2 regions of the Allobosea sp. GW822-FHT05A11 genome follow, and region 2 is predicted to be linked to the other one. Evidence: predicted binding sites of a transcription regulator. Region 2 holds the regulator's gene; the other holds the start of a gene.
What was found. The regulator PhoB, encoded in region 2, activates phosphate uptake and scavenging genes when phosphate is short. The targets are predictions, from matches to a motif close to TGTCATNNANCTGTCAT.
Positions count from the first base shown of each region.

Region 1: a site for PhoB is predicted at 2,287-2,303, ahead of ugpB (sn-glycerol-3-phosphate ABC transporter substrate-binding protein UgpB). Genes of this name have one in related genera too.

Region 1 covers NZ_JBXAMI010000006.1:360,300-364,711, forward strand. Annotated here, with positions in the region: gene ugpA (sn-glycerol-3-phosphate ABC transporter permease UgpA) at 1-801, opposite strand, end outside; gene ugpB (sn-glycerol-3-phosphate ABC transporter substrate-binding protein UgpB) at 877-2,202, opposite strand; gene AC1RLU_RS21455 (fumarylacetoacetate hydrolase family protein) at 2,431-3,609, shown strand; gene AC1RLU_RS21460 (hypothetical protein) at 3,753-4,412, shown strand, end outside.
Region 2 covers NZ_JBXAMI010000001.1:437,466-441,877, reverse strand. Annotated here, with positions in the region: gene argH (argininosuccinate lyase) at 1-967, opposite strand, end outside; gene AC1RLU_RS02155 (LysR family transcriptional regulator) at 1,063-1,989, shown strand; gene AC1RLU_RS02150 (SpoIIAA family protein) at 2,047-2,433, shown strand; gene phoB (phosphate regulon transcriptional regulator PhoB) at 2,437-3,144, opposite strand; gene phoU (phosphate signaling complex protein PhoU) at 3,158-3,877, opposite strand; gene pstB (phosphate ABC transporter ATP-binding protein PstB) at 3,901-4,412, opposite strand, start outside.

The DNA.
Region 1 (4,412 bases), on a different contig from region 2:
CGCCGCCGAACCGCCGAGATTGGAGCCGCCCTTGCCGTCGGAGAAGACCTTGTAGACCAGCGTCTCGGTCGCGCCCGAGGGGCCGCCCCCGGTCACCGTGTCGATGATGCCGAAGGTGTCGAAGAAGACGTAGACGATGTTGACGACGAGCAGGAAGAAGGTCGTCGGCGAGAGCAGCGGGAAGACGATGGTCCAGAACCGGCGCATCGGCCGGGCGCCGTCGATCACCGCCGCCTCGATCACGCTCTTGGGGATCGATTGCAGGCCGGCGAGGAAGAACAGGAAATTGTAGCTGATCTGCTTCCAGGTCGCGGCGAGGATGACCAGCAACATGGCGTGGTTGCCGTTGAGACGCGGATTCCACGGGATGCCCAGCGATTGCAGGCCCCGCGCGAGCATGCCGAGCGAGGGATCGAACATGAACAGCCAGAGCACGCCCGCGATGGCGGGCGCCACTGCATAGGGCCAGATCAGCAGGGTCTTGTAGATCTCGGCACCGCGGATCTGCCGGTCCGCCATCACGGCGAAGAGCAGCGCGATCGAGAGCGAGAGAACGCAGACGAAAGTGGAAAAGATGGCGGTGTTGACGAAGGCCTTGAGATAGCCGGGATCGGCAAAGAGCGCCTGGTAGTTCTCGAACCAGACGAACTGCGTCGAGATGCCGAAGGCATCCTCGAGCAGGAAGCTCTGCCAGACCGCCTGGCTCGCCGGCCAGTAGAAGAACACGATGGTGATCGCGAGCTGCGGCAGAAGCAGCAGGAAGGGGATCGTCAGCCCCTTGAAATATGCGTTCTTCTGCATCGGCTTCCTTGGAACGAGACGGCCATCCCGGGCGCAATTGCCCGGGATGGCCTCAGCTATGCAAGAGCGAAATGCTCAGCGGGCTGCAGTACGCTCGAACTGGCGCAGCATCTGGTTGCCGCGATCGACCGCCGCATCCAGCGCCGCCTGCGGCGACTTCTGGCCGTTCAGCGCCGCCTCCAGCTCCTCCGACCAGATGTCGCGGATCTGGACGAGGCTGCCGTAGCGCAGGCCCTTCGAGTTGTCGGTCGGGGCCTTGTTGGTCAGCTCGAGGATCGGGGTCTCGAGATAGGGCTTGTCCTTGTAGAAGCCGGACGCCTTGACCTTCTCATAGGCTGCCTTGGTGATCGGCAGATAGCCCGACTCGGTATGCAGCTTCACCTGGCGGTCGACATTCGAGAGGAAGGTGAAGAATTTGGCGACGCCCTTGTATTCGTTCGCCTTCTTGCCGCCCATAACCCAGAGCGAAGCGCCACCGATGATCGAGTTCTGCGGAGCGCCCTGCACGTCGGCATAGTACGGCATCGCGGCGTTGGCCCAGTCGAACTTGGCGTTCGCCTTGACGTTTCCGAAGAAGCCAGAGGAGGTCAGGAAGATCGGGCATTCGCCCGAGGTGAAGCGGCCTTCGCCATTATTGGTGCGGCCGGAATAGTCATAGGTCTTGTCCTTCTGCAGCTCGACCAGGTTGGTCCAGTGCTTCAGGAAGGCCGGGCTCTTGTTGAAGTTCAGCACGGCGTCGGCGCCGGCCATGCCGTTGACCTTGGTCGAGAGCGCGATGTTGTGCCAGGCCCCGAACTGCTCGATATTGGCCCAGGGCGCCCAGGCGTTCGAGACGCCGCATTTGTCATAGCCGGCGGCCTTCAGTTTCTTGGCGGCCTCGAAGGTCTCGGGCCAGGTCTTCGGCGGCTTCTCGGGGTCGAGGCCCGCCTTCTTGAAGGCGTCCTTGTTGTACCACATCACCATCGACGAGGAGTTGAACGGCATCGAGAGCATCTCGCCCTTGGCCGTCGAGTAATAACCGCTGATCGCCGGCAGATAGGCCGCCGGATCGAATTTCTCGCCGGCTTCCTTCATCATCTCGTGGACCGGCTTGATCGCGCCCTTGGCCGACATCATCGTGCCGGTGCCGACCTCGAAGACCTGCAGGATGTGCGGCGCCTGGCCGGCGCGGAAGGCGGCGATGCCGGCGTTCAGCGTGTCGGGATAGGAGCCCTTGTAGACCGGAACGACCTTGTAGTCCTTCTGCGAGGCGTTGAAATCCTCGGAGAGCTTGACGACGACGTCGTTATTGGCGCCGGTCAGCGCGTGCCACCACTGGATCTCGGTCTGCGCGAGGGCAGGCGAGGCGCCGGCCAGCGCAAAGGCCGCGACCGACATCAGGATGCGCGATTTGATGCTCATGGAATGTCTCCCTTCCGCGGGCGGGCGCCGCCGCGGTTCTTGTCGTTGGTGCGCAAGCTAGCATGAAGCGCAGGCGACATTTCAATGACAAATCGATGACGACCAGCGCAATCAGCCTATGGTCTGGGTCGGAGGTCCGGCATCGACCGTGACGGCCTCTCGCTTGCACATTCCGGCAGAACCGGCTGATCTGCGCTCCCCGATCCGAATCCGCCTGTGGATGCCACCATGCCCAGCCTCGACCTTGCCGTGACCACGACCCTGCCCGCGGATGCCGAGGCCGCCGCGCTCGCGGGCCGCGTCTGGCGTCCCGATCTCGGCGGACCCGCCGTGGTGACGCTGCGCGGCGGGCAGGTGATCGACGTCACCCAGAGCTTCGCGACCAGCCGCGACCTCTGCGAGACCGCCGATCCGGCGGCTGCGTTGCGCGCGGCGCAAGGCGAGGCGATCGGTTCGCTCACCGACATCCTCGCCAACACGCCTGTGGACGGCCGCGACCCGACGCGGCCCTGGCTGCTCTCGCCGCTCGACCTGCAGGCGGTGAAGGCGGCCGGCGTCACCTTCGCGGTCTCGATGCTGGAGCGCGTGATCGAGGAGAAGGCGCGCGGCAACCCGGCCGCCGCAGCGACGATCCGCGAGGAGATCGGCAAACTCATCGGCGACGATCTTTCCAAGCTGAAGCCCGGCTCACCCGAGGCGATGCATCTCAAGGAGGTGCTGATCAAGCAGGGCGCCTGGAGCCAGTATCTCGAAGTCGGCATCGGGCCGGATGCCGAGATCTTCACCAAGGCGCCGCCGATGTCGACGGTCGGCACCGGCGCGGATGCCGGCCTGCATCCGGCCTCGAGCTGGAACAACCCCGAGCCGGAGATCGTGCTGATCGTCGCCTCGGATGGGCGGATCGTCGGCGCCACGCTCGGCAACGACGTCAACCTGCGCGATGTCGAGGGCCGCTCGGCCCTGCTGCTCGGCAAGGCCAAGGACAACAACGCCGCCGCGGCGGTCGGCCCCTTCATCCGCTTGTTCGATGCCGGTTTCACGCTCGATCATGTCCGCCGAACGACGGTGACGCTGACGGTCGAGGGGCAGGACGGCTTCCGGCTGGAGGGCTCCTCCTCGATCGGGAAGATCAGCCGCGACCCCGCCGATCTCGCGGCCCAGATGATCGGCCCGCATCATCAATATCCGGACGGGGCGGCGCTCTATCTCGGCACCATGTTCGCGCCGATCAAGGATCGCGATGCGCCCGGCGGCGGCTTCACCCATAAATACGGGGACATCGTCACCATCGCCGCACCCGAGCTCGGCAGCCTAGTCAACCGGATGAAGCGCACCGATGAATGCGCAGCCTGGACCTATGGCGCCTCGCATCTGATGCGTTACCTGGCTGGGCGCGGGCTGCTCTGACCCGGCACCGGAACGGGCGAACTGACAGCAAGGCAGCAGCGAAACCGCGGGTTCTTACCGAAATTCGGCGAGAACCTGCCTTTCCGTCAGGCAGCTGGTAAGTTTTTTCTGCCACAGAGCGGGCTGGACCAGGAGGGTTCGGCGTGGCGATGAGCGAAATCGGGACAGAAAACTCCCAAATCGACGGCAAGGATTTCATCGGCAAGGGAGCAGCGATGCGCTTGGCCGGCTCGCCCCTCGCCTGGATCGTGGCTTTCGCCGCATTGGCCGTCGCGGCGCTGATCCTGCCGCTGCGCCTGCCGCTCGGGCCCAATGCCTGGGATACGGTGGTCTATCTCGACGCGATCCAGCGCATCGGCCTCGGTCAGGTCCCGACCATCGATTTCTTCGCGCCGATCGGTCCGCTCGGCTTCTATTTTGCCGCCGGGCTCGACGCCGTTTTCCCCGATGCGCAGCCGATGCTGCTGATCAACTGGGCACTGCTGCCGGTCATGCTGCCGGTGCTGGCGCTGCTTGCCGGCGAGGTCGCCCGGCGCTCCCGCCCGCAGGCTTTGGCGCTGGTGCTGCCCTTCCTGCTGTTCGCGGCGCTGCCGATCAACCTGCACGGGCTCTACCCATCGCCCGGCTTCGACGGATACGGCTTCTACAACCGCCATGTCGCCTTGCAGCTCTACCTGCTGATCGCAGCCCTATTGTTCGTGCCATGGCGCAGCTTGCAGATCGCGCTCGTGGCCGTGCTGATGCTGACGCTCTTCCTGACGAAGGTCACGGGCGCCGTCTCCGGCACGCTCCTCGTCGGCTAC
Region 2 (4,412 bases):
CGCGATTATAGGACAGCGGCAAACCCTTCAGCGCGCCGAGCATGGTGACGAGGTCGCCGGTCAGCCGTGACGCCCGACCGCGCGAGATCTCGGCGATATCCGGGTTCTTCTTCTGCGGCATGATCGACGAGCCGGTCGCGAAGGCATCGTCCAGCGTCACCCAGGCGAATTGCCGGGAGGTCCACAGCGTCACCTCTTCGGCGAGACGCGACAGGTTCGTCGCCAGCATCGCCGCGACGAACAGGAACTCCGCGACATGGTCGCGTGCACCGACGGCATCGACCGAATTCTCGAATGGTCCGTCATAATCGAGTGCCTTGGCGCTGAGTTCCGGGTTCAGCGTGATCGCCGAACCGGCGAGCGCCGCCGCCCCGAGCGGGGACTGGCCGGAGCGCTTCTCCCAGTCGGTCAGGCGCGAGGCATCGCGCATCAGCACCTGGCCATGCGCCATCAGCCAATGGCCGAAGGTGACGGGCTGCGCGCTCTGGAGATGGGTGAAGCCGGGGCAGACCGAGGCCGCATGCTCCTCCGCCTGATCGGCGATCGCAGCCAGCAACTCCGCCAGCATGCCGGCGAGCGAGCGCGACTTGCTCCGCAGATAGAGCTTGAGATTGTTCGCCGCCTGGTCGTTGCGCGAGCGTCCGGCGCGGAGCTTGGCGCCGGTCGAGCCGACGCGCTCGGTCAGGATACGTTCGATGAAGGTATGGACGTCCTCGTCATCGGGACCGGGCGCGATCCGCCCCGCGACCGTATCGCGGGCGATCCCGTCGAGCGCGGTCAGGATGGTCTGGAGTTCCTCGGCCGTCAGCAGGCCGGCGCGACCGAGTTCGGCCGCATGCGCCTTGCCGCCCGCGACATCCTGCGGCACCAGCCTTGCGTGCTCGCCGGCGGCGCTCGACAGCTTCATCAGCCGCGGGTCCGGCGGCTTGCGGAAGCGGCCGCCCCAGAGTCGGGTCGTCTGGTTCATGATCTCGTTCCTCCCGTCAGGGAAGAATGGCCTCTTGACCGAGAGGCCGGCAAACGAAACGATCTCCGCCGAGATAGTCCAAAAAGGAATACCCCATGGCGGCCAGCCGGCCACCCCCGTCAGCCGCGGCGCTGAGGGCGTTCGCGACCGTCGCAAGGCTGGGCTCGACGGCCCGCGCCGCCCTCGCGGTCAACCTGACCCAGAGCGCGGTGTCCAAGCAGATCCTCTCGCTGGAGCATCACCTCGGCACGGTGCTGTTCGACCGCAGCCCGCTCGGCCTCAAGCTCACCGAAGCCGGCGCGATCTACCTGCCCTATGCGGAAGCCGCGCTGGAGCAGATGGAACGCGGCGCGCGGCGTCTCGCCGAGCGCAACGCCATCGCCCGGCCGATCCGCCTGCACATGGTCGCGATCGCCGGCGAGCGCTGGCTGATGGCGCGCTTTCCGGCCTTCGCCGAGGCCCATCCCGGCGTCGACGTGCAGTTCACCAATTACGTCAGCGAGAGCGAGACGGAGGAACCGGATATCGAGATCGCCCATGGCGTCCCGCCCTGGCCCGGAAAGGAGGCGCATTTCCTCTTCGGCCGCGATGTCGCGCTCGTCGCGGCGCCCAGCCTGATCGAGCGGATGGGCGGTTTCCGCCGCGCTGCCGATATCCAGAAGATGACCCTGCTGCAGCACTATCAGATGCCGACCTTCTGGGCCGAGTTCACCGAAGCGCATGATCTGCGCGGCGCAGTGCCAGAGCATACCGTGCGCTACGGCTATTATTCCGTGATCACCAGCGCCGCCGTCGCCGGCCTCGGCCTCGCGCTGGCGCCACGCTGCTACGTCGCCGACGAGCTTGCCTCCGGCGCGCTCGTCAATCCGCTGGGGCTCGGCTTCACCAGCGCCATCGGCTGCTGGCTGACGCGGCCGCTCGACCAGCCGCCGCGGCCCGGGCTGGATGCCTTCATCGCCTGGCTGCGGGCCGAGGCCGAGAGCTTCGACGCAGCGACGCGCGCGCCGCCCCCTTACGTCTGACCCGACCCGGCGAAACCTCCCCCTCGCCTGCGCGTTGTCACCCGAGGAGGAGGAGCCATGCTCACCATTCTGCCCGCCCCCGACCATGTCGCCGCCTATCGGCTGTCGCAAACGCTCACGGCTGAGGATCTCGACGCCATCATGGCCGATATCGACGCCCGGCTCGAACGTCACGAGAAGCTCGGCATCCTCGCCGACATGACCGATTTCACCGACATGACGCTGGCCGCGGCCTGGAAGGACGCGCGCTACAGTCTCGGCAAGCTCTGGGAGCTCAGGCGCTTCCCCAAGGAGGCCGTGATCACCGACAAGGGCTGGCTCGCCGGCTTCGTCGATCTGCTCGACCCGGCGATCCCCTTCGTCAAGGTCCGCGCCTTCAAGCCCGAGGACTATGACAAGGCCCTGACCTGGGCCGGCGATATCGAGGGCGGCCCGAACGCCTGAGGCTTACGCGGCGCCGCTGCGCGCGAAGGTCTCGTCGAAGGCGTAACCCGCGCCGCGCACGGTGCGCAGCGGGTCCTTGGCGTCGCCCGGCGTGATCGCCTTGCGCAGCCGCCCGACATGGACGTCGACCGTGCGCTCGTCGATATAGACGTCGCGGCCCCAGACGGCGTCGAGGAGCTGGGCGCGCGAATAGACCCGGCCCGGCGCCTGCATCAGGAATTCCAGCAGGCGGAACTCGGTCGGGCCGAGATGCAGTTCGCTCCCGGCGCGCCGGACGCGGCGCGTCGTGCGGTCGAGTTCGAGATCGCCGGCCGCGAGCAACCCTGCGACATGGCCAGGCTTCGCTCTGCGAAGAAGCGCCTGGATGCGGGCGATCAGCTCCGGCAGCGAGAACGGCTTCACGACATAGTCGTCGGCGCCGGTCGCAAGCCCACGCACGCGCTCGGTCTCCTCGCCGCGCGCCGTCAGCATGATGATCGGCACGCGCTCGGTATCGCGCCGCGAGCGCAGCCGGCGGCAGAGCTCGATGCCGGAGAGGCCCGGCAGCATCCAGTCGAGCAGGACCAGATCGGGCGTGGAATCGCGCAGATGCAGCTCGGCGTCATCCCCGCGCGCGACGCTGTCGACCTCGAAGCCCTCAGCTTCGAGATTGTAGCGCAGCAGCAGGGTGAGCGGCTCCTCGTCCTCGACGATCAGGATACGTGCGGCCATGATGGCTTCGACCTCAGTTTCCCGTCACCGCTTCGACCTCGATATTGGTCGTGTCGAGCTTCGGCCGGTTCACGTCGAGGGAATCGCCGGTGACGAGGTAATGGATCGTCTCGGCGATATTGGTGGTGTGGTCGCCGATGCGCTCGATATTCTTGGCGCAGAACAGCAGATGCGTGCAGAAGGTGATGTTGCGCGGGTCCTCCATCATATAGGTCAGGAGTTCGCGGAACAGCGAGGTGTAGAGCGCGTCGATCTCGTCGTCGCGCTTCCAGACCTCGAGCGCCTTCTGCTCGTTGGTCGCGGCATAGGCGTCGAGCACGTCCTTGAGCTGGGCCTGCACGAGGCGGCTGATATGCTCGAGACCGACGACCGCACGATGCGGCGGCTGGAACTGCCCGGCGATGGCGACGGCGCGCTTGGCGATGTTCTTGGCGAGATCGCCAACGCGCTCGATGTCGGAAGCGAGGCGGATCGCCGAGATCAGCTCGCGCAGGTCCTGCGCCAGCGGCTGGCGCCGGGCGATGGTGAGCACGGCCTTTTCCTCGACCTCGCGCTGGAGGTTGTCGAGGCGCTGGTCGGCCGAGATGATCTTCTGGGCGAGCGCGGTGTCGCGGCGAACCAGCGCGACCGTGGAATCGCCCAGCATGCGCTCGGCCATGCCGCCCATTTCAGCGAGGCTGCGGCGGATGCCTTCGAGATCGGTGTCGTAGGAGCGGACGATGTGGTCGGTCATAGGGGTGTCCTCCTCGTCGCCGCTTAGCCGAAACGGCCGGTGACGTAGTCCTGGGTCTGCTTCTTGGCCGGGTTCATGAAGATCGTGTTGGTCGGCGCGAACTCGATGACCTCGCCGAGATACATGAACGCGGTGTACTGCGAGATGCGCGCCGCCTGCTGCATGTTGTGCGTCACGATCGCGATGGTGAAGTCGCTCTTGAGCTGCTCCAGCAGGTCCTCGATCTTGCCGGTCGAGATCGGGTCGAGCGCCGAGGTCGGCTCGTCGAACAGGATCACTTCCGGCTTCTGCGCGATGGTGCGCGCGATGCAGAGGCGCTGCTGCTGGCCGCCGGAGAGGCCCATGCCGGAGCTCTTCAGCTTGTCCTTGACCTCGTCCCAGAGCGCGGCGCGGCGCAGCGCGCCCTCGACACGGTCGTCGAGCTCGGATTTCGGCGGCTTCTCGTAGAGGCGGATGCCGAAGGCGACGTTGTCGTAGATCGACATCGGGAACGGCGTCGGCTTCTGGAACACCATGCCGACCCGCGAACGCAATT